4 regions of the Blautia stercoris genome follow, and region 4 is predicted to be linked to each of the others. Evidence: predicted binding sites of a transcription regulator. Region 4 holds the regulator's gene; each other region holds the start of a gene.

Region 1 (8,145 bases), on a different contig from region 4:
GTTTTACCGGTTTTTGAAGTTACATCAATTGACATTTCTCTTGCTTCAATGTCAGACTGAAGCACACGATTTACACCGCTAAACTGTGTAAATTCATTTGCCGGCATAGCTTTTGTTAAATCTTTTGTATAGTTATAGTTTTTGTAGTTTGCAGTAATTGTATTAACTTCTGCATCATCACTTAAAACCGGTTTTAAATAAAATGTATTTACCATTTCCGGTACTACAACGGTACATTCTTTTGTCTTTGCATCTAATTCAGACTGCATCGCATAAACATTTTCACCGTTTTTATCGGATGCAAATACAAACTCTTTTACCATAGGCTGTGCAGCACTTACTGTTACTTCACAACTTGCTTTGAATGTTCCTGCTGTTACAGTAATTGTAGCACTTCCTGCTCCAACTGCTTTTACAGTTGCGCTCTTGCCTTCACCTGTTACGGTTGCTACATTTTTATCATCAGATTCCCATTTAACATCTAAATCTTCTGTTGCATTTGCAGGTTCAAATGTTACATTTAATTTGCTTTCTGCATCTTCTTTTAAACTCAGGCTTTCTTTGTCCAGAGCAATTTTTGTCACTGCAATCTGTTCTACTGTTACTTTGCACTCTGCACTGACTACTGTACCTTTATTATTGGTAAAGGAAGCCTTGATTACAGTAGTACCTGGAGTTTTTGCTGTAATTTCGCCATTCTGTGCGTTTATATCAGCAACTCCTTTATCAGAAGATTCCCATGTTAAAGCCGGTGCCGTTTCACCTTTTTCCAGTTCTGGTGTATAAACCGGTGTCAGAGTTTTTACCGCACCCGGAGCCATGGAAATTTCAGTTCCCTCCGCAAAGGAAAGATCTGTTACGGTTGTACCGTTTGAAGTAACTTTTACATCGCAGGCTGCTTCAACGGTGTCTCCTAAGGTATTAACCATAGAAGCTTTAACGGTAGTTGTTCCTGCTGATTTTGGAGTTACGACTGCACCTGTTTCAGATGCTGTAACCGTTGCAACATCCTGATTACTGGAAGTCCAGTTTAATGCCTTTGATACGGTTGTCTGAGCCGGTGCTGTAAAACTTGTCAGTAAATCGATATCCGAACCAACTTCTGTTTCGATTTCTGTTAATGCAGCATCTGGCTGTTCCTCTGTTGAAAAACGAAGTCCTGTTACAGCATCCGTATCATAGTTAAGCTGGGTATTCCAGGAATCATCTGTGGTCAGACGACAGTCATTTGTCGGATTGTCTGACCAGTAATAAATCAGACGGCATCCATCCTGAAGCTGGGCAGCTCCATCATAACTACTCCATCCATTGGAATTAAAAGAGCCATCTGCGTACTGAACGATAACAGACCAGTATCCTTTACTCCAGTCACTCTGTAAGTCAACTCCGTCCTTATTTTTCATATCATCTGGGAAGCAGCTGCCTTCATCTGAAAAATGATAGTCAATCTTTGCTTCTTTTAATGCAGCCTTAATCTGGTCTTTACAGTTTTCAGCCACATAATAACTTTCCAGACTGTTTACATCAATATTAAGCGGCTGGTCTTTTAACCAATACACATATCCGGTATGTTCATCCAGATTTTTACTGTGATTTCCGGTATCGCCGATTACAGTTAAGGTAATGCCTGTATTTGTATCTGCTTTTGCAACAACCGGATACCAACCCGTTGCAACAGTTGATACAATCATTAACATCGCCATCAGCATTGCCAGAAATCGATTGTTCTTTCTCTGTTTCATTTTGTTTCCTCCTTCTTTTTATGCGCTTTGAGAGTGCATTATTTCTTTTGCGTTATATAAAAAAAGACCTTCCCATCAGGAAAGGTCTTCATTTATCCTTGTGTCTACTGTGTTATAATGAAATAGTTCATAACTATCCGCAGTATTTTTCACTCTATGTATTCTACTGCAAATTCAAACTTTTTACAGTATGCTTCTACTTTGCTGTCTTTTCTGCACCGTATCACCGTACTTTTGTTTACAATCCAGTCTCCGATAAATTCCGGTTCATGAGCAATCTCAACTACTTTCAGACGATGACATCCATGAAATGCCCATTTTCCTATCCGCTTCACACTTTCTGGAATTTTCACGGATTCCAGATTGTTACATTTTAAAAATGCACTGTCTCCAATCTCACGCAGTCCATCCGGAAGTTCCAGTTCTTTTAATGCTGTTTGATAAAATGCCTGAGAACCAATCTTCCGAAGTGCCAATGGAAATTCTACCTTTTCAAGATTTAAACATTTATAAAAGGCACGACTTTTAATTTCCTGGACAGACTTTGGAATCTTAATTTCCTTCAGACTTTCACATCCATAAAATACCTCTTCCGCTAGATACACACACGTTACACTTTCAGGAAAAGTCGCTGTTTCCAGTTTTTTACACCGAAAAAAAGCACCTTTTCCAATGTACTGCAGTTTTTTGGAAAATTCTGCTTTCCGAACTCTGATGCAACACGAAAATGCTTCCTGCTTAATTCTTTCTATGTTATCAAAACACAGCTCATTTAAAGCTGTACAATTTGCAAAGCTCTGTTTTCCGACTTCTGTTACCGATGAAGGAATCTGTACTCTTTTAATTTTTACGTTATTCATCAGTGCTTCATCTTCTATCTTTCTGCAATCCGAAGCCAGTACCAGTTCTTTTTCCCGTACTTTCTTTCCCTGTGCTCTGGTAAAAACATTTTTTTCTTTTGCTTTCCACGTTAATATTTGTCCCATTGTCTTATCCATTCTTTTCCTTTTCATCAAGCTAAATTGGTAAAGAAAAAGAAATCTCCCAGATCACGGGAAATTTCTTTCTTTACTTTTCGCATGCCAGAGTTGCTGTCACATATTTAAAATGTTTATTCACATACACAAAAATAAATTTACTTTCTTTTCCCGAAAATAAATTTAAATTTAAAAAACGGCAGTTTTCTGGCTTCACAACATCTGTGTTACAGTAGGGGAAACTGCGCCGGTTTCTCACCGAGCTTACCTTTTAACCTATCTTAAATCATTTTTTCTGTTTTCATTATTTCGTCAAGGACCGTTTTAAAACTTATTTATTTTCTGTAATTATACTTTATTTTTCCATTTTTGTAAAGCAAGTTTAAAACTTTCTTTTAGCAATATCAGACTCTTTATATACAACAAATTCTGTCGTCGTGATTATCATCTCGGTCACCGGAAAGTTAAATCGTCGGAGCAATTCCATCAATAAACTTTTTCACATAAAAAAGAGCTGCACCGATTGCCGGAGTGTACTGTCCATTTGTCCCAACTATCAGATTTTCTTTTGGAAACTCAAACGGAAGCGATAAATTGATCTGTTTTAACAGATAATTCAAATCATTCTCCATAAAATAGGGTGCCAGATACCCACTGATAATAATCGGTCCGTCAACGACCAGATTCAGATTTCTCATGGCAAATGCCAGATGTTTTAAATACTCTTTCCAGATTTGCTTTATATTCTCCTCTTTATTTTCTCTTAGTTTTTCAAAAAATTCCTTTATTGACATTCCTGCAATTTCAGACAGTGAATTTGCGGAACAATAGGTTTCCAGGCAGCCACGGTTTCCACAATAACACAGCGGTCCATCTGAATTAATGCAAATGTGTTCAATCACTCCGCTATGCATGAAACTTCCTTCATGCACCTTTCGATTTGTAATAATCGCTCCACCAAGGTTGCGATTTAATAAAAACACCACTGCACTGTCGAGTTCCGAATGATTCCATAATTCCAGATAAGCAGCCGCTTTTGAATCATGTACCAGACGGCATGGATAAGGCAGCTTAGAAGAAAAATCAGACAGACGCATCTTCACATTATTCATAATCGTACCATACATGACTCCGGAACCATCCGGAGAAATAATTCCCTGAGTTGCAATCGAAACACCAAGGATTCTTTCTTTCTGATATTTGTATTCTTCTATAAATTCATCTATTTTATTTGCTACCTTTTCATAATATTCTTCTGTATCGCTATAATCCAAATCAATGGTGTCTTTTGCAATCACCTTTCCATATAAATCAATTGCAACAATATAAAACATTTTTTTTAAAATTCCAATTCCTATTGAAATCCGGACATCTGATACAATCTGAATCACCTGTGCCTTCCTTCCACCCGTTGATTCGAAATAGCCATCTCTTTGAATCAGACCTTCTTCTTCAAGCACATTTAAATTTTGACTGACAGTAGACAGACCCATCTTTAAATCCTGCACAATCTGAAGTTTTGAAGTCTGTTTCGTACGATAAATATATTGATATACCTTTTCTTTATTAATCTGTTTTAATGTAATCGTAGTAACGCCTCGTTCGCTCATTTTGTCCTCCTTGCTTTTCCATACTTTTCAGTCATAGTTCCATTTTAATACAGTATACTATGAAACGCAAACAAGAATATTTTATGTGCATTTTAACCAAAATAAGTTTTAAAAAATTATTTTTTATGTCAATAGACATATTTTTTCCTCTTATTATATACTTCACTTACAGTTAAGTAATAAGCATAAGTGAAAAAGAAAAGTATTTTTTAAAATAAGGAGAGTTAAAATTATGGAAACTGTATTTACCGCAGACCCTGCCCGATTATTAATTGCTGCCGCCGCAGGTATTTTATGCCTATATTAACGAAAACGGACTGAATACAACTTCCGATACGATTCATTTTCTTCCATTCTGGGAAAATGGAGTACGCTTCTTCTATCCATAACTTTTTGATATGAATAGAATCAAAATAAATGATTTAACGAATTTTTGAACTTATGTTATGATTACACCATCAAATAATTAACAATTAGAAATCTATTTTACTAGGAGGAAACACATGTCAGAGAATACTTGTCTTGAAAAACAGCCATTATCTCAGGAAATGTTAGATAAAATGGATGCTTATTGGCGTGCATCTAATTATTTATCTGCTGGTCAGCTTTATCTCTTAGACAACCCGCTTCTTAAAAAGCCATTGTCTATGGACCAGATTAAGAAAAAAATTGTTGGTCACTGGGGAACTGTACCAGGTCAGAACTTTGTTTACGTTCATTGTAATCGTGTAATCAAACGTTACGATTTGGATATGATTTTACTTTCCGGTCCGGGACACGGCGGAAACTTCATGATTGCAAACACTTATCTGGAAGGCTCTTACAGTGAAATTTATCCAAACATCAGCCAGGATGAAGAAGGTATGAAGAAAATGTTCAAACAGTTCTCCTTCCCTTGCGGTGTTCCAAGCCACTGTGCTCCGGAAACTCCAGGTTCTATCAACGAAGGTGGCGAGCTTGGTTATTCTATCGCTCATGCATTTGGTGCAGTATTTGATAACCCGGACTTAATCGCTACTGTAGTTGTCGGTGATGGTGAAGCCGAGACAGGTCCTCTGGCTACTTCCTGGCAGTCAAATAAATTCTTAAACCCAATTACAGACGGTGCTGTCCTTCCGATTCTTCATCTGAACGGATATAAAATCAGCAACCCTACAATCTTCTCTCGTATTTCTCACAAAGAAATCGAAAGCTATTTTGTAGGATGCGGTTGGGAACCAATCTTCGTTGAAGGTGACGACCCAATGACAATGCACAAACTCATGGCAGAAGCTATGGATACTGCAATCGAAAAAATCAAAGCAATTCAGGAACATGCTCGTAAAGAAAACGATGCGGAACGTCCAGCATGGCCAATGATTATTCTTCGTACTCCAAAGGGATGGACAGGTCCTAAGGTTGTTGACGGACTTCAGATTGAAGGTTCTTTCCGTGCTCATCAGGTTCCGATTACAATGGAAAAACCGGAAGAACATCTTCCACTGTTACAGGAATGGTTAGAAAGCTATCATCCGGAAGAATTATTCGACGAAAATGGTCGTCTGATTCCGGAACTGGCTGAACTTGCTCCTAAGGGAAATGCTCGTCTTGGTGCTAACCCACATGCAAATGGTGGTCTTTTACTGAAAGACTTAAGACTTCCGGATTTCCGTACTTATGGAATCGATGTTGACCCAGGAAAAACAAAAGCTCAGGATATGATTGAACTTGGCGGATACATCCGTGACATCTTCAACTTAAATCAGGATAACAAAAACTTCCGTATCTTCGGACCGGATGAAAGTATGTCTAACCGTCTCTACAAAGTATTTGAAGCAGAAAAGAGAGACTGGAACGCAGAAATGCTTGATACAGATGACTGCCTGGCAAGAGGCGGACGTATTATGGATAGTATGTTAAGTGAGCATATGTGTGAAGGATGGTTAGAAGGTTACCTGTTAACAGGTCGTCATGGCTTCTTCGCTAGTTACGAAGCATTTATCCGTGTTGTAGACTCCATGGCTGCACAGCATGCAAAATGGTTAAAGGTCTGCAATCAGCTTTCCTGGAGACAGCCAATTGCTTCCTTGAATTTCATTCTTACATCAAATGTATGGCAGCAGGACCACAACGGATTTACACATCAGGATCCAGGATTCCTTGACCATATCGCTAACAAAAAAGCAGACGTAGTTCGTATGTATCTTCCACCGGATACTAACTGCTTATTATCCTGCTTCGACCACTGCATCAAGAGTAAAAACTATGTAAATGCTATCGTAGCATCCAAACATCCAAGTTATCAGTGGTTAAGTATGGAACAGGCTGTTAAACACTGCACACAGGGTGTAGGTATCTGGGAATGGGCAAGTAATGACTGTGGTGAAGAACCAGATCTTGTTATGGCTTGCTGCGGTGATACACCAACACTTGAAACAATGGCAGCTGTTACTATCCTGCGTGATGAACTTCCGGAACTGAAGATTCGTGTAGTCAACGTAGTTGACTTATTCAAACTGGAGTCCAACCACAAACATCCTCACGGATTAAGCGACAGCGAATACAATGCACTGTTTACAACAGACAAACCGGTTATCTTCGCATTCCACGGTTACCCAACTCTGATTCATGAGTTAACTTACCGTCGTGACAACCAGAACGTATCTGTTCATGGTTATCAGGAAGAAGGTACTATCACAACTCCATTCGATATGAGAGTTCAGAATGAAATCGACCGTTTCAACCTTGTAAAAGATGCTATCATGCACCTTCCACAGTTAGGAAACCGCGGTTCTTACCTGATTCAGAAAATGAACGACAAACTGGTAGAACATAAACAGTACATCGCAGAATACGGACAGGATATCGAAGAAGTTCGTAACTGGGAATGGCATACACCAGAAAATAAATAATTAACGTTTTCTATGATACAAATTTCTCTATAAAGTAAAAAACCCCGGAACTGTTATCTGACCTCCAACAGCTCTGGGGTTTCTATTATTCTCTATCATATCAGCCAGAATACCACGTCTATAATACTTGCATAGGCGTGGGTGAATGGCTGTGTTTTATTTTATTCCCTGATTTTTAATATAATTTTTCACTACATCCAGAGTATTTTCACTTACGGTTGCAATAAAATAACTGTCAGACCAAAAATAAGGTTTCCAGTAATACTTTTTAAGCAGTGTATCGCCATAAAGCTTACGAACTTTGCGGGACGTCTGAGTTTTTATTACATTGACAAGTTCTGACGGAGGAGTCTGCGGGTTCGCTTCAATAAGCAGATGTATGTGATCCAGTTCCCCATTTAACTCAAGTATATTAAACCCTCTGCTTTCAGCTACATAATTAATCCGTTCATAGACAGCAGTTTTTACATCGCCGGTAAGAACCGGATGTCTGTATTTTGTTACAAGTACTATATGATATCCCGCAGATCATGGTGTTAATTTAAAACTCCCGGGTAGAAAGGAACGCCTTTATCTTTCAAATGTAGAAGCGGATTCCGTCCTCAAAGAGGTTAAAATCAAGCCTTATTATGGAAGATACATCCTGTGTCTTACCCTCGAAAGTGAAAATTTTGCCGCAGATAATACAGACATGCCCAACATATGCGCCATAGACTTTGGTGTGAGCAACTTCGCAGCTGTCGTATGCAATGATGGTTCATCAATGCTGTACAAGGGCGGAGCGGTTCTGTCAGAGTGCCAGTGGTTTCACAAAAAGAGAGCCAAAGCTGTCAGCATTATCACAAAAGGCCATGAACACATGCATGCCAGCTCCAGGTACCTGAGCGCCTTAAGCAGGTGAGACTGTAAATAATTCTGTGTAAAC
Region 2 (8,145 bases), 540 kb from region 4:
TCACAAAAGGAAGAGAACAGATTGCAGAAGTGCTTGGTGCAAAAAGTGAAGAAATTTATTTCACAGCAGGCGGAAGCGAAGCAGATAACTGGGCATTAAAAGCAACATTTGAAGCTTATAAAAATAAAGGAAATCATATCATCACAACAAAAATTGAACATCATGCAATTCTTCATACCTGCGAATATCTGGAAAAACGCGGTGCAAAAATCACTTATCTTGATGTAGATGAAAATGGTGTTGTTGATTTAGACCAGCTTCAGAAAGCAATCACACCAGAAACCATTTTAATTTCTGTTATGTTTGCAAACAATGAAATTGGAACAATCCAGCCAATTAAAGAAATCGGTATGATTGCAAAAGAGCACAATATTTTATTCCACACAGATGCCGTACAGGCATTTGGACAGGTTCCGATTAATGTAGATGAATTAAATATCGACATGCTCAGCTCCAGCGGTCATAAAATCAATGGACCAAAAGGAATTGGTTTCTTATACATCAGAAAAGGGGTGAAAATTCGTTCCTTTGTACATGGTGGTGCACAGGAGAGAAAGAGAAGAGCAGGAACAGAGAACGTTCCGGGAATCGTAGGATATGGTGTAGCAGCAAAACGTGCAGCAGATTCTATGGAAGAACGTACAAAAAAAGAAATTGAATTAAGGGACTATTTTATCGGAAGAATTTTAAATGAAATTCCGTATGTACGCTTAAACGGAGACCCGAAGAGACGTCTGCCAAATAACATTAATGTAAGTTTCCAGTTTGTAGAGGGTGAATCTCTTCTGATTATGCTTGATATGAAAGGAATTGCAGCTTCCAGTGGTTCCGCATGTACATCTGGTTCTTTAGACCCATCTCATGTATTGCTTGCAATTGGACTGCCTCATGAAATTGCACACGGTTCTCTTCGTATGACAATCAGTGATGAAACAACAAAAGAAGATTTGGATTACACCTTAGACCAGATTAAAGAAATTATAAGCAGACTGCGTCAGATGTCTCCTCTTTACGAAGATTTCGTAAGAAAACATCAGGCATAAGAAAGGCACATAAAAAAGACATAAGAAAAGTTTAAGATTAAGATAACGGTAATAGTTAAGATTTGATTTAAGATAAAAGAAAAAGACAGGATATAACGGAGGAATAAACGATATGTACAGTGAAAAAGTAATGGACCATTTTCAGAATCCAAGAAATGTAGGTGAAATTGAAAACGCCAGCGGAGTAGGTACAGTAGGAAATGCAAAATGTGGAGATATCATGCGTATCTACCTTGACATTGATGATGACGGAATTATCAAAGATTGTAAATTTAAAACATTTGGCTGTGGTGCAGCAGTTGCTACAAGCAGTATGGCAACTGAAATGGTAAAAGGAAAAAGCATTCAGGAAGCACTTCAGGTAACAAATAAAGCAGTTATGGAGGCATTAGACGGACTTCCGCCGGTAAAAGTACATTGCTCTTTACTTGCAGAAGAAGCAATTCATGCTGCACTTTGGGACTATGCTGAAAAACATGATATCAAAATAGAAGGCTTAGACAAACCGAAGTCAGATATCTCTGAGGGTGAAGAAGAGGAAGATTATTAATGGCAAAAAAGAAAGTTGTCGTGGGTATGTCTGGAGGAGTAGATTCTTCCGTAGCAGCATATCTTTTAAAGGAACAGGGATATGATGTCATTGGTGTTACCATGCAGATCTGGCAGGAAGAAGACCAGTTTACGCAGCAGGAAAACGGTGGCTGTTGTGGATTAAGTGCGGTAGATGATGCAAGAAGAGTAGCCCAGATGCTTGAAATTCCGTATTATGTCATGAATTTCAGAAAGGAATTTCAGAAAAGTGTTATTGACTATTTTGTCAAAGATTATTTAGAGGGACGAACTCCAAATCCATGTATTGCATGTAACCGCTATGTAAAATGGGAATCTTTACTGCAAAGAAGTATGGAAATAGGTGCAGATTATATTGCAACCGGTCATTATGCGAAAATTGCACAGCTTGAAAATGGACGTTATACGATTGCAGTGTCAGACGCTGTTGGAAAAGACCAGACTTATGCTTTGTATAACCTGACACAGTATCAGCTTTCTCATACTCTGATGCCGGTAGGTGCGTATAATAAAGATGAAATTCGCCAGATTGCAGAGAAAATCGGACTTCAGGTTGCACATAAAAAAGACAGTCAGGAAATTTGTTTTGTGCCGGATAAAGACTATGCTGGCTTTATTGAAAGAAGCACAAATCGGAAGATACCACAAGGAAACTATGTGCTGGCAGATGGAACGGTAATCGGAGAACACAAAGGAATTACGCATTATACTATTGGTCAGAGAAAAGGGTTGAATCTTGCGATGGGCCATCCGGTATTTGTCACAGGAATTTGTCCGAAAACTAATGAAGTCGTTATTGGTGAAAGTGAAGATTTATTCAAAAAAGAATTAGTCTGTCAAAATATTAACTTTATGGCAATGGAAGATTTGCCTAAAGGAGAAGAAAGACGAGTGCTGGCAAAAATTCGTTACAATCATCAGGGTTCCATGTGCACCATCAGAAGAACCGGTGAGGATGAGATTACAGCAGTTTTTGATGAGCCACAGCGGGCAATTACCCCTGGACAGGCAGTTGTATTTTATGAAAATGGCTATGTAGCCGGAGGCGGAACAATTATCAACAATACAGTAAATTAGTACAGCGTATTAAAAAATCGGGCAGGGCTGATAAAGGCTCTGCTCGATTTTAATTTATAATTATGCAATTATAATGGAAAAAATATAGGTTTTCGTTTTTCAAAAACCGTATAATAGGAAAAGCCACATTGCTTTAAAATATCTACTGCACGTTCAAATTCATAAGCAATATACTGCGGGACATGTGCATCAGAACCAAGAGTGATAATTTCCCCACCCAGTTCACGGTAGCGTTTTAAGATTTCTTCGGTCGGATTTGAATGACCAAGACCGTATTTAAAGCCTCCTGTATTACATTCCAGACCGATGTTTTTATCGACAAGAACACGGAGAATTTCGTCAATGATTTCCTGATAGTTCTGATAAGAATAATAAAGATTTTTGTTTGGACCGTAGCGTACAACGTAATCTATGTGTCCGCAAACATCAAAGCAGGAATATTTTTTGACATTTTCTAAAAGACAGGTAAAATATCGTAAGTAGGCTTCCTTTTCACTGCGGTTTTCATAGAACACAGATTCGTAAGGGTCGAGCCGGTCTACAACATGGACAGAACCAATGACAAAATCAAACGGATAAGAGTTTACAAAATCGGAAAGCTGGTTTCCAAGTTGAGGCTGAAGTCCAAGTTCAATTCCAAAACGAATGTGAATCTGTTCCTGATATTTTTTAGCGAGTGTAGAAAGTGTCTGCTGATAAGCGTCCATGTCTACGAGAAAATCAAACTCTCCAGGTGGGAAATCCAAATCTTGATGTTCTGTAAAACACATAGAAGAAAGTCCTTTTGAAATGGCTGTTTGAATCATTTCTTCCATGGGAGTGTCGCTATCACTGGAGAAAGATGAGTGTAAATGTGAGTCCGAATACATAAAAAAAGCCCTCCTTTGGTTAGTTTTTAACTTGATTTTTGTAAAAAATAAAACAAATTTACTTCTATTATATAGGAAAGGTTGGCAAAAGTATAGGAAAGATGGAAAACTGGAATAAATATTCAAATTGGACTTGAATTTTTGTCCAAAATTAGGTACAATATGAAACAGGTTGATGTTTCTTTAACAATCTTTAGAAACTTCACGTTAAACAAACACTTTTAGGAGGAATGAATATCATGGCAGTAAAAGTAGCAATCAATGGTTTTGGACGTATCGGACGTCTTGCTTTCAGACAGATGTTTGGAGCAGAAGGATTTGAACTTGTAGCAATCAACGATTTAACATCCCCGAAAATGTTAGCTCACTTACTGAAATATGACTCAACACAGGGTAAATATGAGAAAGCAGATACAGTTACAGCAGGAGAAGATTCCATCACAGTTGACGGAAAAGAAATCAAAATCTATGCTAAAGCAAACGCTGCAGAACTTCCTTGGGGAGAAATCGGTGTAGACGTAGTTCTGGAATGTACAGGATTCTATACATCTAAAGAAAAAGCAGAAGCTCACTTAAAAGCTGGTGCTAAGAAAGTTGTTATCTCTGCTCCTGCAGGAAATGACCTTCCTACAATTGTTTACAATGTAAACCATGAAACACTGACAAAAGATGATAACATCATCTCCGCAGCTTCTTGTACAACAAACTGCTTAGCTCCTATGGCAAAAGCATTAAATGACCTGGCTCCAATCAAAACAGGTATTATGTGTACAATCCACGCTTACACAGGCGACCAGATGACTCTGGATGGACCGCAGAGAAAAGGCGACTTAAGAAGAAGCCGTGCTGCTGCAGTTAATATTGTACCAAACAGCACAGGTGCTGCAAAAGCAATCGGTCTGGTTATTCCAGAACTGAACGGAAAATTAATCGGTGCTGCACAGCGTGTTCCAACCCCAACAGGTTCTACAACTATCTTAACAGCAGTAGTAGAAGGAACAGTAACAGTTGACCAGATTAACGAAGCTATGAAAAACGCTTCTACAGAATCCTTCGGATACAATACAGATGAAATCGTTTCCAGCGATATCGTTGGTATGAGATATGGTTCTCTGTTCGATGCTACACAGACAATGGTTCTGCCTCTGGACAACGGAACAACACAGGTACAGGTTGTTTCATGGTATGATAACGAAAACTCTTACACAAGCCAGATGGTAAGAACAATCAAATACTTCGGAAAATTATTAGCAGAATAATTTTATTCGCTGAATTTAAGAAGAATAAAGACTCAGTGAAGGGGTCCGGTCTTTTGTTGGACCGGACTCCTTTTGTCATTTTATGGGGAAAATATCCTGTAAATTTGTCCATTATTTGACATATTTTATGTTAAATTCAGACTACAAATACAGTTTAAGAACGGACAGAAAATAATAATTTATTTAAGGAGGCATCATTTATGCTGAATAAGAAAACAGTTGATGACATCAACGTAAAAGGAAAAAAAGTACTGGTACGCTGTGACTTCAATGTACCGCTGCAGGATGGAAAAATCACAGATGAAAACCGTCTGGTAGCAGCTCTTCCAACTATTAAAAAACTGATTGCAGATGGAGGAAAAATTATTCTTTGTTCTCATCTTGGAAAACCGAAGGGAGAACCAAAACCAGAATTATCTCTTGCACCGGTTGCAGTTCGTTTAAGTGAATTACTTGGACAGGAAGTAAAATTTGCAGCAGACCCAGAAGTTGTTGGACCAAATGCGAAAGCAGCAGTGGAAGCAATGAACGACGGAGATGTTATTTTACTGGAAAACACACGTTATCGTGCAGAAGAAACAAAAAATGGTGATGAATTTAGTAAAGAACTCGCATCTCTGTGCGATGTTTTTGTAAATGATGCATTCGGAACAGCTCATAGAGCACACTGCTCAAATGTAGGTGTTACAAAATATGTAGATACAGCAGTTGTTGGATACTTAATGGAAAAAGAAATTGCCTTCCTTGGAAATGCAGTAAACAATCCGGAAAGACCGTTCGTTGCAATCCTTGGTGGAGCGAAAGTATCCAGTAAAATCTCTGTAATCAATAACCTTCTTGATAAAGTAGATACTTTAATCATCGGTGGTGGTATGTCTTATACTTTCTCTAAAGCATTAGGCGGACATATCGGAACTTCTCTTTGTGAAGATGATTACCTTCAGTATGCACTTGACATGCTGAAAAAAGCAGAAGAAAAAGGCGTAAAACTGCTTCTTCCTGTAGATAACCGTATCGGTGATGCATTCTCTAACGACTGCAACATCAAAGTTGTAAAACGTGGAGAAATCTTAGACGGATGGGAAGGCATGGATATCGGACCGGAAACAGAAAAACTTTTTGCTGAAGCAGTAAAAGATGCAAAAACAGTTGTATGGAACGGACCGATGGGATGTTTTGAAATGCCAAATTTTGCACATGGTACAGAATCTGTTGCAAAAGCATTGGCTGAAACAGATGCTACAACAATCATTGGTGGCGGTGACTCTGCTGCCGCAGTTAACATTTTAGGTTATGGCGACAAAATGACTCATATCTCCACAGGTGGTGGTGCATCTCTGGAATTCCTTGAAGGAAAAGAACTTCCGGGCGTAGCTGCTGCAAACGATAAATAATAACATTTTATTAATATCTGTTAGAGAAAAAAGGAGATAAGAAAAATGGCAAGAAAAAAAATTGTTGCTGGTAACTGGAAAATGAACATGACTCCAAGTGAAGCAGTAAAATTAGTAGAAACTTTAAAACCATTAGTAAAGAATGAAGAAGTAGACGTAGTATTCTGTGTACCGGCTATCGATATCATTCCGGTTGTAGAAGCAGCAAAAGGCACAAATATTCAGGTTGGTGCAGAAAATATGTACTTTGAAGAAAAAGGTGCTTACACAGGAGAAATTTCTCCAAATATGCTGACAGATGCAGGCGTAAAATACGTTGTTTTAGGTCATTCTGAAAGAAGAGAATACTTTGCTGAAACAAATGAAACAGTAAACAAAAAAATGTTAAAAGCATTTGAACATGGAATTACTCCAATTATGTGCTGTGGTGAAACTCTGGAACAGAGAGAACAGGGCGTAACAATGGATTTCATTCGTCAGCAGGTAAAAGTTGGATTTATGAATGTAACAGCTGACCAGGCAAAAGAAGCGGTTATCGCTTATGAACCAATCTGGGCAATCGGAACAGGTAAAACAGCTACAACAGAACAGGCTCAGGAAGTTTGTGCCGGAATCCGTGCATGCATCGCTGAAATCTATGATGAAGCAACAGCAGAAGCAATCCGTATTCAGTACGGCGGTTCTGTAAATGCAAAAACAGCACCGGAACTGTTTGCACAGGCTGATATCGATGGTGGTCTGGTAGGCGGAGCTTCTTTAAAAGAAGATTTCGGACAGATTGTTAATTACAATAAATAATTAGTTAGAAAAAAATAAAGGAATCCCCGTATCTTGGAAAATATTTGAAAAGATACGGGGATTTTTTATAACCCTTCCAAATTAAATGGTGGGGTATATTCTTCTTTTGCACTGCTTTTTTCCTGCATAAAACCATCTACAAGTCCAAGTGAAATGGCTTCTTTTAAAACAGATTCATATTCATAAGTAGTAATTCTGCGGTTCAGTTCCGGATATTCATGACTTTTATAAAAAGGTGTATACTGACTTAAAAGACTGATAAGATAGCTTTTGTCAGGAAGCGCTTCTTTTATCCAGTGAAGCAGGGTGATAGAGTCTTTTCGACAGTTTGGAAGTACAAGATGCCGGATAATTACTCCTTTTTGCAACATTCCGTCGGAGTCAAAGACGGGAGCGCCTGTCTGCTCTATCATAAGTTTGATGGCGCATGAGGCAATTTCAAAATAGTCTTCTGCTTTAGAATATTTTCTGGAAAGTTCAGAACTGAAATATTTCAAATCCGGAAGATAGATATCAACATAACCTTTTAAAAGCCGGATGGTTTCTGGTTTTTCGTATCCACTGCTGTTATAGACAATGGGAATTTTAAGCTGATTTTTTACCAGGTCAAGAGCATTTAAAATAGATGGAAGATATTGAGTAGCAGTAACCAGGTTAATATTATGTGCGCCCTGGTTTTGAAGTTCAAGAAAAATCCGGGCAAGTTTTTGTTCGGAAATTTCTTTGCCGTAAGCCGCACTGCTGATCCTATAATTTTGGCAGAAACAACAGCGAAGAGTACAGCCGGAAAAGAAAATTGCCCCACTGCCTCTTGTACCGCTGATACAGGGTTCTTCCCAATGATGAAGGGCAGCACGGGCAGCCTTTATCTGAGAAGAGGACTGACAAAATCCAAAAGACGAAGTCCGGTCAATGTGACAGTTTCTTGGGCAAAGTGAACAATTTTCATAAATTTTAGAATAATTCATAATCAAAAATTCTCCTGTAAACTTAAGGTATCTTAATATTAATGAAATTTCTCTGAAATTTCAAGAGAAGCTGGAAAAAGTCTTTCTTTTTGTCAATTTTTGGGGTAAAATAGGGTCGATTATAATTATAATTGAGAGGACTAAAAGGGGTAAAAGAGACAAAATGG
Region 3 (8,145 bases), 180 kb from region 4:
ACGGTCAATGACCGGAACATTTGGAATTGCCTGAGCAAACGGGGTATAAATTGCACTTCTTGTATTTAAGCCACGGTTAAATTCGCTCGGTGCTTTTTTCGATGGACATTTTTCCTGACACACTCCGCATCCGGTACATTTATCCATATTTACACTTCTGGCTTTCTTTTTAATATCTACTGTAAAATCTCCTACAAACCCGGATACTTTTTCAACCTCACTGTAGGTATAAATATGTATTTTTTCATGTGCCGCTGCTTCCACCATCTTTGGTGTTAAAATACAAGCAGAACAGTCTAAAGTCGGGAATGTCTTATCAAGCTGTGACATTCTTCCACCAATACTTGGCTCCTTTTCTACGATATCAACTTCATATCCAGCATCTGCAATATCCAGTGCTGTCTGAATTCCTGCGATTCCTCCACCGATCACAAGCGCTCGTTTTGTTACACGGCTCTCTCCTGGGTATAACGGAGTGTTTAAATTAACTTTTGCAACTGCCGCACGCATTAAAATAACGGCTTTTTTTGTTGCCTCTTCCATGTCTTTATGAATCCAGGAACAATGTTCACGAATATTTGCAATCTCCACCATGTATGGGTTCAATCCAGCACGCTCTGCTGCTTTTCTAAACGTTGCCTCATGCATACGTGGAGAACAGGAACAGACAACCATTCCTGTCAGTCCTTTTTCTTTGATTGCTTTTGCAATCAAGGCCTGGCCTGCTTCAGAACACATATACTGATAATCTTCTGCATGAACCACACCTGGCTCCATAAGAGCCATCTCTGCAACTTTCTTGACATCTACCGTTGCGGCTATGTTTGTTCCGCAATGACAGACAAATACTCCTATTCTCTGCACCAGGGTTACCTCCTATATCTTCTGAATGCACTCACTAATAACTGCTGTGGAAGTTCCGGATCTAATAATTCCGGAATTTCATCTGCTGACAAATACGCCTGTCCTCTTTGTCTGACTACCAGCTGTCTTGCTGCATCAATGATTCTACCTGGCTGTACATCTCTTGGACAGCGTTCTACACAGGCAAAACAGGAAAGACATTTCCATAACGACTTTGACTGAACCAACGCATCAATATTTTCATTAATCACATAAGATACAAACTGATGCGGTTTAATATCCATTTCATCAAATGCTGGACAGGATGCAGAACATTTTCCGCATTTCATACATTTTAAAGGATTGGCTCCGCTGATTTCTTTTATCTTTTCTGCCTGTTTTTTATTATCATTCATTTCCTGCCACCTCCCTCTTGGCTTCTTCTTTTACGCCAAGTGCTTCTGCTAAAAGCTCTGTAAAATAGTAAACCGGAAGTGTCTGATTTCCATTTTTCTTTAAATTATAAAGGCAAAGCGGACAGGCTGTAATTAACATTTCTGCTCCAAACCCTTTTGCACTGTCTGTCACTTTTTTTGACATATTTTCTGCCATCTCTTTTTCTTTTAAGGAAATATATCCTCCACAACATTCGTTTCGGTATGGATAGATAACCGGCTCAGCTCCGATTGCCCGAATAAAATCTTCTATTACACTTGGATTTTCCGGATTATCGAACGCCATAATCTTTCCGGGGCGAAGTAGTAAACATCCGTAATAAGCACCGATTTTCTTTCCTTTTAACGGATTTACCACTTTTTCTTTTAATGTATCAAATCCTACTCTGTCACGAAGCACCTCTAAAAAATGAAGCACGGTTGTCTCTCCTGCATAAGGTTCTTCTAACTGCATATAGTTATTTGCCCTTGTCCGAATATCCTCTACATTCTTCATATCATCATTGACACGTTTAATCACATGATGACAGGCAGAACAAAGAGTTACCAAATCCTGACCCTTTTCTTTTGCCTCATTGAGTGCACGTACGGAAGAAAGTTTTGTGGCAATTTCATCTGTACCGAGCGGGTAAACCCCGCCACAGCACTGCCAGTTTTCAATTTCTTCCAGTTCAAATCCAAGCACTTTTGCTGAAGCTCTGGCATAAGCATCCAAATCTTTTGCCTTTGTTCTCAGCGTACACCCTGGATAATAACTGTATTTCATATCCTGTTGTCCTTTCTTTTTTTACTCTTAAATATTACATCTGGATTTTAATCCAGATTAATCTGTGCAATAACCTCTTTCAAGGCATCTGCACTCTTCTTTAACTGTTCAATTTCTTTCTGATTCATTCGCATCGGTACTTTTCCCTGAATTCCATTCGGTCCAACTAAAGTCAAAGTACTTAAACATACATCTTCAATTCCATACTCTCCATGCATCATAGAGGATACTGTCGCAACAGAATCAGAAGATGCCAGTACAATTCCGCATAATTTGCAAACTGCTTTTGAAACCGCATAGAAAGTAGCACCTTTATTTGCAATAATCTGTCCACCGGATTTTTGTACATAAGCAAGCATTGCTTCTTTATCCAGCTCTTTTACATCTTTTCCAAGACTCTTTGCCAGCTCATAATACTCATTGATGCTCACACCGGAAATATAAGCCCCTGTCCAAGGAATGAAAGAAGTATCTCCATGCTCTCCAAATACATAAGCATGAATATTTTTCTGTGATACTTTAAAGTGTTCCGATAAGCCACAGCGAAGTCGGGCAGTATCTAAGATTGTTCCGGAACCGATAATCTGATTTTCCGGCAGTCCTGAAATCTTTGTAAAGACATAAGTCATAATATCAACCGGATTACTTACGATGATATAAAGTGCATCCGGTGCTGCTTTTACAATCTGCGGTGCAATGCTTTTCATAATATTGACGTTGGTCTGAGTCAATTCAATTCTTGTCTGACCAGGTTTTCGTGCAATACCTGAAGTGATAATTACAATATCAGAACCTTTTGCATCTTCATATTCTCCGGCTACAATTGAAATCGGGTCACGGAAACAAGTTCCCTGTGCAATATCCATGACTTCACCCTCTACCTTTTGTTTGTTGATATCAATCAAAACAATATTGGAAGCGATGTCCTCATTTGATAACGTATAAGCAATGGTTGCTCCTACACTGCCTGCACCTATAATAGTAATTTTACTGCTCATGTTTACTCCTTTCCCCTTAGATAAGGGCGCTCTTATTGTCTTTTTTTTAACAATCGTTTTTTAAAAAAATGGAAAATCGTTTTTCTTCTCATGTAGATTTCTCCCAAAAAGCACACGATATCCGCACACAAAATGGCATTTTAACGACTTTCGCTCTGCGCTACCTCTGTAGGATATCATATCGACAAGAATTTAACAACAATTTTTTAACGATTTTGATATATTTTTTTCTTATGGTGCTTTCGCGTGTTATCACTGTCAAGTGGATATTCGCAATCCGCTTCGCTACTTGCTCATAACCAAATAGCTGCTACGCAGCTTATCAGAAGGGGCTTGCCCCCTCCTGATACAAGCAAGTCCCCCCCCTGCTTATTGCTTTTCGCAATTGAAGCAGGGGACTTACTTGATTTGGTTAAATTATTATTCTCTCTGAAAATTGCAAAAAATACCGCTATCCAGCTAACTTTGAAAGGTTCTCTCATTTTTCTGGTATAACGGTACTTTTTTTAATCCACTAATTTATTTAATTCTTTCACGTATTCTGTTTCATTTGAATTTTTATGATTTGCCTGCGCTGCATATTTCTTCACTGCATTCTGAGATTTCTTAATCGACTGCATCGTACCCGCACCTGCGATACAACCACCAGGGCATCCCATACCCTCTAACAGATAACCATTGTATTTTCCGGCTTTTGCCATCATAAGCAGTTTTCGACAGTCTCTTAAGCCCTCCGCATTTGCTATTTTAATCTCTCTTTCTGGATATCTCTCCTGAATCACATTTACCACAGACTGAGCAACTCCTCCGGAAACAGCAAAATTTCTTCCATCCTCAGATGCATCATTGATTCCTTCAACTTCTTCTGTTAAAGATGCCACATCAATATCCTTTGCTTCAAAGATACCCATCATTTCCTCAAAAGTCAATACAAAATCAACTTCACTGCGAACTGATTTTCTCATTGCCTCTAGTTTTTTGGCAGCACACGGTCCAATAAATACAACCTTTGCATTTTTATGCTGTTCTTTAATCAGCCTTGCTGTAAGCGTCATTGGAGTCAATGCCATAGAAATACACTCTCTGTATTCCGGATACAATTTTTTTGCCATAGAAGACCATGCCGGACAACAGGAGGTTGCCATAAACGGCAGTTTATTTGGAACTTCCTGTACAAAATCTTCAGCTTCCTGTGTCGCACATAAATCCGCTCCAATCGCCACTTCAAAAATATCCGCAAACCCAAGCATTTTCATTGCCGAACGCAGTTTTCCCGGTGTTACTTTTGCACCAAACTGCCCCACAAAGGCAGGTGCAAGTGCCGCATATACACGTTCTCCTGACTGCATTGCACGAATCACCTGAAAGATTTGGGATTTATCAGAAATTGCTCCAAATGGACAATTTACCAGGCACTGACCACAGGAAACACATTTTTCAGAATCAATCTCCGCTTTTCCATTTTCATCTGAACCAATTGCATCCATTCCACAGGCTTTGGCACAAGGACGTTCCTGAACAATAATTGCATTATAAGAACAGACCTCCGCACATTTTCCGCACTTAATACATTTTTCAGTATCAATAACCGAACGTCCATTTGTCCGATCTAATGTAACCGCTTTCTTCGGACAGACCTCTACACACGGATGAGCCAGACATCCCTGACACCCCTCTGTCACATAAACTCTTTTCTCAGCGCATGCATTACATGCAAATTTAATAATATTAATCAGCGGGGGAGTATAGTACGTTTCTGCCTGATCTGCCAGTGCAATGTTGTCCGATAACGGTGCATGTTCTGCTGCACTCCTGCATGGAAGTCCCATTGCAAGTCTCAAACGTTCCCCTACAATCGCACGCTCCAGGAACACGTCATTTCTGAAATTTCCTACTTCTCCGGGAATAATTTCGTATGGCAATTCTTCTATTTTAGCCGCAACACTATTTTCTGTATCATAAGCCATACGTGCCACTTCTCTGAAAATCATTCTTCTGATTTCTTGAATTCTGGTTTCTACACCTCTCAATAAATCCTTCCTCCTGTTTTTTATTCCCTCTTTGCCTCCATTTTAACTACTCTGCTTTTATTTTTCAAGTCTTTTATCTGTTGTATTTTTTTTTATACGAAATGCTTATCTGCAGTAAAGTAATTTTCCAATCTCTCCAAATTTAAATCCGAATGTTCAATTTCCCTGGCATAACGATAAGCCAGTTCCACTTTATCTTCAAATGTAAGCGTTTTCTTTTCTGATATCCACTGATACATCCATAGTTCCGTAATCCATTCTACTGAAAATAAACTCAGTGCCATTTTACTCCATATTGCATCATCATAGACTGCTCCGCAAAAATAAGTATACACAAAAAACATCATAAGCTGTTCTTTTTGGATTTCCCATTCTTGTTTTTTATCGCTCTTTGCTCCGACACCCTTCTGAAATTCTTCATAAATCCTACAGTAGTTCTCTTCTCCGTCCTGATAGAGCAGTTCTGCCAGATTTTCCAATGTCACGCTCCATGCACTCTCCAAATGTTCCAATTCCTCCTGTAACACTCGAATTTCTCTTTTCATACGCGCATACCGCGCATGGGGCGCTTCTATTTTATACTTTTTACAAAGTAGCTTTATATCCTGATTTCGATACTGCTCAAGCAGAGCATCAATTTCAAAAAACTGATTTTCATCAACTGCTTCCTGCATCGCTTTTGCCAGTTCTGCACACATCCATGCTCTTTTCTCAAAGTTTAAGTCACGATTTTGTATAATCGTATACAAAATATCTCTCGCATCTTCAAGTTGAGTAAACATCAAAAAATCAAACGATTCAAATTCTTCCTCTTCTTCTGTCTCCCACTCCAAAAATGTTACTTTCTTTTGATTTTCAAGTATCATTTCTGCCGCTTTGGGACAAGATAAAGAAAGAGAATATTCCCGCAGTCCTTCATATTCTTCCACATGACGCGGATACATTTTACAGGTATCACAAAGATAACTCTCTCCAAGCTCTTTTTGAATCTCACACAAATCTTCTTCATTTAAAAAGGCGCAACGACTCCCATACTGAAAAAAAATTTCTTCTTCCCAATCAATTGAATTGCGAATCCGATTCCCAAATGGTCCGGAAAGTCCTTCATATTTATCAAGAGATGTTTCGTCAATCACAATCTGCCATCCCGCACAGCAGGTTTTCGGACAAGCTCCGGCAAGACAGGAAAATTCATCATAAAAATCCGGTTTTAAATATCTCATCGTTTCTTCTCCTTATTGTCTGTCCAATGTATAAATCAGTTTCTTCATCTGTGTCATCCGCTCATCAAACTGTTTATAAAAATCGCTTTCTAAATCAAAAGCCGTAGTATAAAAACGATTCAAAAGATACATGCTCAACTCTTGATTCAGCCGGGCATCCGAAAGGCGTAACAACAGCGCTTTTGTATCTTTCAGAAAATAATGCCACTCATTTACAAAGTTCTCATACTGTTTCAAATCAGGAATCCCCAGCCATTTATTTACCTTTACTTTTGTACGATTTGCTTTGGTACATTCCTGTGACTGCAGGTAATAAGAAAAAGAACCGTCCTCATAAATTCTGCCAAGCGGAAACAAACGACAAAAACCAGGGCGAAAAGCATGAATGGTACATCTTCCCTCTTCATTTAAAAAGGCGCATCCATCCTCTTTTCCCTGCATTTTTAAATTTGGCAGAATCAATCCCTCTTCTGCATGAAGAGAAATCTTATGATTCAACAGTTCTTCAAATTTAACACCTAAATGTTTGTTCATCTGATAAATATCATAAGGATCTAATACTATCGAATCTCCCATCCCGCAACAGCAATCGTGGCAGCCTTTACAGCCGCCACAATCTGCTTTTACCATATCGGATGAACTATATAATTTTTTTAAATCTTCCAACAAAACTTCTCGTTCCATTATTTTCTATTCTCCTCATTCTTAACCTGTACGCTTGTAATCACTCTATATCTGATTTTCAAGCCTGCATTTGCCCATTTTCTCTTAAGTTCATTTTCTTAAGTATAGATGGAAAAAGAACACTTGTAAAGAAAGAGAACAAAAAAATGTAAAGCGGACATTCGCAATCCGCTTCGCTACTTGCTCATGAACGCAGTCGCTTTGCGATCTGTCAGTGGAAGCTTTCACCTCACACTGACAGAAGCATCCCCCTCACCCGCTGCTTAGTGCTCCGCGCACTTGAAGCAGGGAAATGCTTATCTGCGTTCAAGAAACCACCTGCAGTTTTTTTCTGCTTTTTTGTAAAAACAAAAAGAGAAATGCTACACCTGCTGCAATCCAGGACGCAATATAAATCCAGATGATACATTCCATTGTTTCAAATGCAGGAAGTACAAACCAGATTCCGCATACACGAAGCAAACAGATACTGACAAGCGTCGTAATCATAGGAGACAGGGTTTCTCCGAGTCCACAGCACGCTCCTGACAGTGCCTCTGCAACCGCATAAAAGAAATAAAACGGAGCCATCATTCTCATATACCGAACGACTAACGGAATTAATTCAACGGCATCTTTTTTGTCAATAAACCACGGTCCAATTAACCCCGATGCAGTAAACAAAATCACACTTAAAAATCCAACTGCGATGATAGAAATTCCAGTTCCGATAAAAGCACCTTTTTTTACTCTTTCATACTTACCTGCCCCAAGATTCTGCGCCACATAAGTCGTCATCGCCGGTCCCATTGAATCTGCCACCAACCAGATTAGCATACTCAATTTGTCACAGATACTCCAGGCCGCAATACTGTCCGTTCCCATCGTATTTACACTCGCCTGTACAATTGAGTTTGCAACGGGAAACAGCATGGACTGAAGTGCAAGTGGAAAACCAATCTTTATCATCATGGACATATGTTCTGCACAAAAATGCAGATGCCATACATGAATCTGTCCTCCGGCATGCTCCAAGCGTGCCAATAATTTAAACGTAATGATTACGCTTACAATCTGTGCAAAAATCGTTGCAATTGCCGCTCCGGCAACTCCCATTCCAAATACACCAACTAAGAGAAAATCTCCGACAACATTAATCAGGCTGCT
Region 4 (8,145 bases):
ACCATAAAGAGCGGAACTTCCATGTCTACCCCTGTTGTTTCTGGCGCTATTGCCCTGCTTTTAGAGAGAGAACCATGGCTTACAAATTTTGAAATTAAAAAAAGATTAAGAAGAACTGCGAAGGATTTGGGATATCCGCATAACTTGCAGGGGTGGGGACTGTTTGAAGTGAAATCATTTTTAAATGAAAATAATGGTTGACAAATTCTGTATCATTGTATACAATGATACAAGAAGTTTGATACAGCATCGCTTTATCAAGAGAAAACACAGATTGAGGAGTGAAGAAAATGATTAACAGAAGTGTCCGAATGAATTATCATACAAACTTACTGGAACTAGAGGAGCATATGTATCCGTTAGTAGATGTGGAGACACCGAATGTCTTTCATAATCTGTTTCCATATACAGAAATACCGAAAATAGCGTTTAATGACCGTATTGTACCGCATCACATGCCGGATGATATCTGGATTACAGATACTACATTTCGTGATGGACAGCAGTCTCGCGCACCATACAGTACAGAACAGATTGTTACAATTTATGATTATCTTCATAAATTAGGTGGAGAAAATGGAAAAATTCGTCAGAGTGAATTTTTCTTATACAGCAAAAAAGACAGAGACGCTGTTTATAAGTGTCTGGAGCGTGGTTATAAATTCCCGGAAGTTACAAGCTGGATTCGTGCAAGCAAAAAAGATTTTGAACTGGTAAAAGAATTAGGATTAAAAGAAACAGGAATCTTAGTCAGTTGTTCAGATTATCATATTTTCTATAAAATGAAAATGACCAGAAAACAGGCAATGGAACATTATCTAAGTGTGATTCGTGAATGTCTGGAAACTGGAATCAGCCCAAGATGTCATTTAGAGGATATTACAAGAGCAGATATTTATGGATATGTCATTCCATTTTGTCTGGAACTGACCAAGTTAATGGATGAGTATTCTATTCCGATTAAGGTACGCTGCTGCGATACAATGGGATATGGGGTAAACTACCCAGGTGCAGTAATTCCACGTTCAATTCCTGGAATTATCTATGGTATTATGACGCATGCCGGATTTCCATCGGAATTAATCGAGTTTCATGGGCATAATGATTTTTATAAAGCAGTCAGCAATTCAACAACTGCATGGCTTTACGGAGCAAGCGGTGTAAACTGTTCTTTATTTGGAATTGGAGAGCGTACCGGAAATACCCCTCTTGAGGCAATGGTATTTGAATATGCACAGTTAAAAGGTTCTTTGGATGGAATGGATACAACTGTGATTACTGAACTTGCAGAATATTATCAGAAAGAAATTGGTTATAAAATCCCGCCACAGACTCCGTTTGTAGGAAGTGCATTTAATGTTACCCGTGCAGGGATTCATGCAGATGGTCTGTTGAAGAACGAAGAAATTTATAATATTTTTGATACAAAGAAATTTTTAAATAAAGCACCGCAGGTTGCAGTATCAAACACCTCGGGTCTTGCAGGTATCGCGCATTGGATTAATAATCACTATCAGCTGGAAAATGAAAAAGCAATCGACAAAAACAGTGAACTGGTTGTAATGATTAAAGCGTGGGTGGACAAACAGTATGAGGATGGACGAGTAACTGTACTGACCGATGAAGAATTAATTGCAGTGATTGAAGAAAGTTGTAAGAGATTAAATATTGAGCTTTAAAATAAAAAATGTACTTTTAGAGTCGAATAAAGATTTTGAAAGTAGATAAAACAAAAAAGGAGAAAAGATGGCAGGAACAGAGAAGTCTTTAAGAGGACAGGTTTTTGATAAAATACGTTCCGATATTTTGAATGGAAAATATAAAAGAGGGGAAGAACTGGTTGAAAGTTCAATTGGAAAAGAATTGGGAATCAGCCGGACGCCGGTAAGAGAGGCAATTCGACAGCTGGAACTGGAGGGATTGGTACAGCTTGTTCCGAATAAGGGGGCATTTGTAACCGGAATTTCCGAAAAGGACGTAAGAGATATCTATCTGATTCGTGCACGCTTAGAAGGTCTTGCTGCAAGAATGGCAGCAAAGAACATTACACCGGAGCTTTTAGATGCGATGGAAGAGACGGTTGTCTTATCAGAATACCATGCGAAAAAAGAACATTATGAACAGGTATGTGAGATGGACAGTAAATTTCATAAACTTTTATATAAAGCATCCGGAAGCCGGATTTTAGAACATACATTAACGGATTTTCATCAATATGTGCAGAGAGTCCGAATGGCATCCATTATGAAAAAAAGACGTATGGAAAAGTCAAATGACGAACATGATGCAATTTTAACAGCAATTCGTGAGCACGATGAGGAAAAAGCGGAATTAGTGGCAACTCGTCATATTTCAAATACAGTAGAAAATTTAAAAAACTATGATTTAGACAGTGTATTAAGTAAGGGCGAATAAACGTTAGGGCTTAAGGAGGATAAGACGATGGAAAAAATTAAAATGACAACACCACTTGTAGAAATGGATGGAGATGAAATGACAAGAATCCTCTGGAAGATGATAAAAGAGGAATTACTTGAGCCATATATTGATTTGAATACAGAGTATTATGATTTAGGACTGGAGTATAGGAATAAGACGAATGACCAGGTTACAATAGATGCTGCAAATGCTACTAAAAAATATAAAGTAGCAGTAAAATGTGCGACAATTACTCCAAATGCTGCACGTATGAAAGAATATGATTTAAAAGAGATGTATAAAAGTCCGAATGGAACGATTCGTTCCATGCTAGATGGAACGGTATTTCGAGCTCCAATTGTCGTAAAAGGAATTGAACCTTGTGTAAAAAATTGGAAAAAACCAATTACATTGGCAAGACATGCTTATGGAGATGTCTATAAGAATACAGAGATGGTGATTCCCGGCCCGGGAAAGGTAGAACTGGTTTATACAAGTGAAGATGGAACAGAGGTAAGAGAACTGGTTCATAATTTTGCAGGTGCAGGTGTTGCACAGGGAATGCATAATTTAAATGATTCCATTGAGAGTTTTGCAAAGAGTTGTTTTGGTTATGCACTTTCAACCAAACAGGATTTGTGGTTTTCTACAAAAGATACAATTTCTAAAAAATATGACCATACATTCAAAGATATTTTTCAGGAAATTTATGAAAAAGAATATAAAGAAGCGTTTGAGAAAGCCGGAATTACGTACTTTTATACTTTAATTGATGATGCGGTTGCACGTGTTATGAAAGCAGAAGGCGGATTTATCTGGGCCTGCAAGAACTACGATGGAGATGTTATGAGTGACATGGTATCTTCTGCATTTGGGTCTTTGGCAATGATGACTTCTGTATTGGTTTCTCCGAACGGTTATTTTGAGTATGAAGCAGCACATGGTACCGTACAGCGTCATTATTATAAATACTTAAAAGGAGAAGAGACTTCTACAAACTCTGTTGCAACAATTTTTGCATGGAGCGGAGCACTTAGAAAACGTGGAGAATTAGATAAAAATGAAGAGCTGCAGGCATTTGCAGATAAGCTGGAGAAAGCAACAATAGAGACAATTGAAAGTGGAGAGATGACAAAAGATTTGGCATTGATTACATCAATTGAAAATCCGACTGTATTAAACAGCAAAGAATTTATCCTTGCAATCCGTAATAATTTAGAAAAATAAAAAATTTAGAATGAAAAAGGGAAGAGGGCATTATGCCAACTCTTCCCATTTTTCATATAATTCTTCGAGTTTTAAAGTGATTTCTGCTTTTTCATTGGATAAAGCAACACATTTTGCAACATCAACAGCCACTTCCGGTTTGGACATTTCTTCATCAATTTCGCTGTCTCTCAACTCAAGTTTTTCAATTTCTGCTTCTGTTTTCTTTAAATCATTTTCGCGTTTTCGTTTTTGAGCCTGTTCTTCTTTTTGCTGTTTCCAGTCTGATTTATTAGAAGATTCTGTTTGAACAGCGATGGTTTCTTCTTGAATGTCCGGCGCATAAATTTTAGTCAGTTCTTCGCGCTTTTCCATATAATAGTCATAATTTCCAATATAATTGACCAGATTATGGTTGGTTAAATCTAAAATTCTGGTTGCAGTTTTATTGATAAAATAACGGTCATGAGAAACATAAAGTACCGTTCCGGTATAGTTATTAAGCGCTTCTTCCAAGATTTCTTTTGAAACGATATCTAAATGGTTGGTAGGCTCATCGAGAATTAGAAAATTGGCCTCTGATAACATCAGTTTAGCAAGAGAGACACGTCCACGTTCTCCGCCGCTCAAAGAGCTGATTTGCTTAAATACATCATCTCCGGTAAAAAGAAAAGCGGCGAGAAGATTCCGAATTTCAGTATTGGTCAGTTTAGGATAATCATCTGAAATTTCTTCGAAGATTGTTTTTTCCATATGCAGAACGTGATGTTCCTGGTCATAGTAACCAATATGAACTTTGCTTCCAAGAGTAAAAGTCCCGCTGTCAGCAGGAATCACGCCATTTAAAATTTTTAAAATAGTTGTTTTGCCAGTTCCATTATTTCCAATGATTGCAACGCGTTCTCCTCTTTTGACAGAAAAACTTAAATCAGAAAAAAGTGGGAGATTTGGAAATGATTTACTTAAGTCTTTTACATCGAGAACATCATTTCCACTGGTAATTTTTGGTTCGAGACGGATTTTCATAGAAGCGTTTAATTCACTTGGTTTTTCAAGAACTTCCATTTTATCTAACATCTTTTCACGGCTCTCTGCACGGCGGATAGATTTTTCACGATTAAACTGTTTTAATTTTGTGATGACTTCTTCTTGATGCTTGATTTCCTGCTGTTGATTCATGTAAGCCTGATAAGCTTCTTTTCGAAGCATTGCTTTCTTTTCACTGTATGCAGAGTAGTTTCCGGAAAAAGAAGAAACTTTTCCGTTATCTATTTCAATTACTTTAGATACAATTTTATCAAGAAAGTAACGGTCATGAGAGACAATTAAGACAGCTCCTGCATAGTTTAAAAGATAAGTCTCCAGCCAGGAGATAGAATCCATATCCAGATGGTTGGTAGGCTCATCGAGAAGTACGATATCAGGTTTGGATAACAGCAGACGACCAAGTGCCACTCGGGTTTTCTGACCTCCGGAGAGAGTTGAAACCAGTTTGGAAAAATCACTTTCCGCAAAGCCCAGACCCTTTAAAACACCGGTTAATTCGCTTTTATAAGCGTATCCGTTTTCCAATTCAAAATTATGGGTTAAGCGGGAATAAGTATCCATAAGCCGTTCTAATTCATCAGCCTTAGCGTATTTCATCTGTTTTTCTATTTCACGCATCTGTAGTTCCATATCAAGAATATGCTGTTTTACTTGAAGTAAAGAGTCATAAATTGTTAAATCTGTATCTAAATCCTGATGCTGTGCCAGATAACCAATTCGTTTTCCTTTAGCAAGAATGACTTCTCCTTTATCAGTGGGAAGCTCCTGCATAATAATGCGCAGTAAGGTAGTTTTGCCTGCACCGTTAATTCCGACCATTGCAGCTTTTTCATGGTCTTCTATATGAAAAGAGGCATTTTGGATTAAAGTTACGCCTCCGAATGATTTTTCTATATTTTGACATGCAAGTATCATAAGTTCCTCCTTAAAAAATTCTACTTATCTGTATAAAAAAACGCCATTGTATTTATTATATCGAAAAAAATGAATTTTACAACAGATAAATGCGGCAATTAAGAGAATTGTATTTGACTTTATTTTAACAATTATATATAATAAAAGTAAATTTGTTTTGTATTGAAAGAACGAATAATCAGGCAAAAGGAGGGTAAAGTCGTGGACGAAAAAAGTATATCGAAGGCTGTAATCAGAAGACTTCCTCGTTATTATCGATACTTGGGTGAACTTTTAGAAGAGGGTGTGGAACGAATTTCTTCTAATGAGCTTAGTTCCAAGATGCATGTTACAGCATCTCAGATTCGTCAGGATTTAAATAATTTCGGAGGATTCGGACAACAGGGATATGGATATAATGTACCTTATCTTTATGCCGAAATAGGAAAAATATTAGGTCTTGACCGAACCCATCATATTATTATTATTGGTGCAGGTAATTTGGGACAGGCACTTGCGAATTATGTAAAATTTGAAAAAAGAGGATTTAAGGTTGTGGGAATTTTTGACATCAATCCGGTGTTGAAAGGAATTTCCATTCGGGGAAATGAAATTCGTATGATGGATGAGCTTCCGGAGTTTTTAAGAGAGAATGATGTTCAAATTGCAACGCTTACTCTGCCGAAAGCTTATGCGGAAGAGACTGCAAACCTTCTTGTGGAGAATGGAATTAAGGCAATTTGGAATTTCGCACATTTGGATTTGGCAGTTCCGGAAGATGTCATTGTGGAAAATGTGCATCTGTCCGAAAGTCTGATGCGTCTGTCTTATAATCTGAATCGGTATAATACAGAACATAAAAAAGAATGATAGAAGAACTGCTGCGAAAAAATATTTCGTAGCAGTTTTTTGATATTTTTAAAACAAAAATTGGGGGTGACTTTATGAGAGAATTCGTATCCGGAACACAGATGAAGCAATTAGATAGATATACGATACAGGAAATAGGAATTCCATCACTGGTGTTAATGGAGCGTGCCGCAAGAAGTGTGTATGATACAATGATAAAAGAAAGACTTCCGCTTAAAAAAGTACTTGTTTTATGCGGAAGTGGCAACAATGGAGCAGACGGTGTGGCGCTTGCAAGAATGCTGCATCTTTCAAATATTTCGGTTGATGTGGAAATTTTAGGAGACCCATCGCATTTTACGACGGAGATGAAACAGCAAATTGAGATTGCAAAAAAATATCAGGTTGCGTTTGTCAAGAATAAAAGCCTGTCTGAATATACTACTATAGTAGATGCCATCTTTGGGGTTGGATTAGACCGAGAAGTAGGTGGAGGTTACAAAGAAAAAATAAAAGAAATTAATCAGGCAGATGCCAAAGTAGTGGCAGTGGACATTCCATCAGGGATTGATTCGGCGACAGGAAAGGTACTTGGATGTGCCGTTTGTGCAGACTGGACGGTCAGTTTTGCTTATGAAAAGCTGGGAACTGTTTTTTATGAAGGAGCAGAGTATGCAGGAAATGTAAGAGTGGCAGATATTGGAATTGTAAAAATGCCTGAAATTTGTTTTCCGATTTCAACTTATACGTTTGAAGAAAAAGATTTGAAAGAAAAATTATTTCGCAGAGAAAGCGGAAATAAAGGAACGTTTGGAAAAGTATTACTAATAGCCGGAAATGAGATGACCAGTGGAGCTGCTCTTTTAAGTGCCTCTTCGGCTCTGCATACGGGAGTTGGAATGGTAAAAGTGCATACTCGAAAAGAGAACAGGGCAATTCTTCCGGTACAGCTTCCGGAAGCTATGTATTGCTTTTATGGCAAAAAAGAGATAAAATCAGAAGCGTTGGCAGAAAGTCTGGAATGGGCAGATGTAGTAGGGATTGGTCCGGGTCTTGGAACAAACAAACAGGCAGAAGAACTGTTAGAATTTGTTTTAAAACGTTCTAAACGACCATTGGTGATTGATGCAGATGGATTAAATTTATTAAAAAGTAAACTTGATTTGCTTGAAAAATACGAGTATCCTGTAATTATGACTCCGCATCTGGGAGAATTTTCACGCTTAAGTGGACTTTCGATTAAAGAATGGAAACAACAGCCGATAGAACTTACAAATAAACTGGCACATTTTTATAACGTAACTTTGGTTTGCAAAGATGCACGTACCGTAATTGCAGATGGCGGTCAAAATGTCTATGTGAATACAACAGGAAATAGTGGGATGGCAACTGCAGGAAGTGGCGATGTGCTGACGGGAATTTTACTCGGATTGCTGGCTCAAGGCTATGCTCCTTTGGATGCAGCTGTGATGGGAGTATGTGTTCATGGTCTGGCTGGCGATGAAGCTGCAAAAGAAAAAGGGAAATATGCAATGGTGGCAGGAGACCTGATTACTTATACAGGAGATGTGCTTAAGAAAAGAGGATAAGAGATTATGAATAGACCAAGTAGAATTTATGCAACAATCGATTTAGATGCCGTTACATGGAATTTGGAAAATATGAAAAAAAATATAAGTAAAGATACAAAGATTATTGCAGTGTTAAAAGCGGATGCCTATGGTCATGGAG

What was found. Region 4 encodes Rex, which represses fermentation and respiration genes when NADH is low (regulators of the CRP and FNR family bind a similar motif). Its sites were predicted from a motif close to ATTGTTAANTANTTAACAAT; they were not measured.
Region 1: ACYQ2D_RS10720 (phosphoketolase family protein) is a predicted target of Rex. The motif match lies at 4,784-4,803, and genes of this name have one in related genera.
Region 2: gap (type I glyceraldehyde-3-phosphate dehydrogenase) is a predicted target of Rex. The motif match lies at 3,731-3,750, and genes of this name have one in related genera.
Region 3: ACYQ2D_RS00880 (L-lactate dehydrogenase) is a predicted target of Rex. The motif match lies at 3,097-3,116, and genes of this name have one in related genera.

What each region holds. Positions count from the first base shown of each region.
Region 1 is NZ_BAAHYF010000002.1:199,544-207,688, reverse strand. Features, by position in the region: gene ACYQ2D_RS10735 (Ig-like domain-containing protein) at 1-1,742, opposite strand, end outside; gene ACYQ2D_RS10730 (leucine-rich repeat domain-containing protein) at 1,892-2,740, opposite strand; cobalamin riboswitch at 2,901-3,058, opposite strand; gene ACYQ2D_RS10725 (ROK family transcriptional regulator) at 3,184-4,329, opposite strand; gene ACYQ2D_RS10720 (phosphoketolase family protein) at 4,833-7,220, shown strand; gene tnpA (IS200/IS605 family transposase) at 7,377-7,733, opposite strand; gene ACYQ2D_RS10710 (transposase) at 7,912-8,121, shown strand.
Region 2 is NZ_BAAHYF010000001.1:886,611-894,755, reverse strand. Features, by position in the region: gene nifS (cysteine desulfurase NifS) at 1-1,043, shown strand, start outside; gene nifU (Fe-S cluster assembly scaffold protein NifU) at 1,156-1,593, shown strand; gene mnmA (tRNA 2-thiouridine(34) synthase MnmA) at 1,593-2,690, shown strand; gene ACYQ2D_RS04310 (histidinol-phosphatase HisJ family protein) at 2,759-3,559, opposite strand; gene gap (type I glyceraldehyde-3-phosphate dehydrogenase) at 3,799-4,818, shown strand; gene ACYQ2D_RS04300 (phosphoglycerate kinase) at 5,019-6,212, shown strand; gene tpiA (triose-phosphate isomerase) at 6,258-7,010, shown strand; gene ACYQ2D_RS04290 (radical SAM protein) at 7,076-7,978, opposite strand; gene ACYQ2D_RS04285 (L,D-transpeptidase family protein) at 8,142-8,145, shown strand, end outside.
Region 3 is NZ_BAAHYF010000001.1:160,918-169,062, reverse strand. Features, by position in the region: gene ACYQ2D_RS00895 (4Fe-4S binding protein) at 1-864, opposite strand, end outside; gene ACYQ2D_RS00890 (4Fe-4S dicluster domain-containing protein) at 870-1,259, opposite strand; gene ACYQ2D_RS00885 (CoB--CoM heterodisulfide reductase iron-sulfur subunit B family protein) at 1,252-2,064, opposite strand; gene ACYQ2D_RS00880 (L-lactate dehydrogenase) at 2,112-3,062, opposite strand; gene ACYQ2D_RS00875 (4Fe-4S dicluster domain-containing protein) at 3,569-5,092, opposite strand; gene fliB (flagellin lysine-N-methylase) at 5,185-6,315, opposite strand; gene ACYQ2D_RS00865 (YkgJ family cysteine cluster protein) at 6,328-6,999, opposite strand; gene ACYQ2D_RS00860 (MATE family efflux transporter) at 7,306-8,145, opposite strand, start outside.
Region 4 is NZ_BAAHYF010000001.1:343,966-352,110, reverse strand. Features, by position in the region: gene ACYQ2D_RS01790 (S8 family peptidase) at 1-201, shown strand, start outside; gene ACYQ2D_RS01785 (beta/alpha barrel domain-containing protein) at 291-1,679, shown strand; gene ACYQ2D_RS01780 (GntR family transcriptional regulator) at 1,747-2,415, shown strand; gene ACYQ2D_RS01775 (NADP-dependent isocitrate dehydrogenase) at 2,443-3,645, shown strand; gene abc-f (ribosomal protection-like ABC-F family protein) at 3,676-5,586, opposite strand; gene ACYQ2D_RS01765 (redox-sensing transcriptional repressor Rex) at 5,788-6,435, shown strand; gene ACYQ2D_RS01760 (NAD(P)H-hydrate dehydratase) at 6,510-8,003, shown strand; gene alr (alanine racemase) at 8,010-8,145, shown strand, end outside.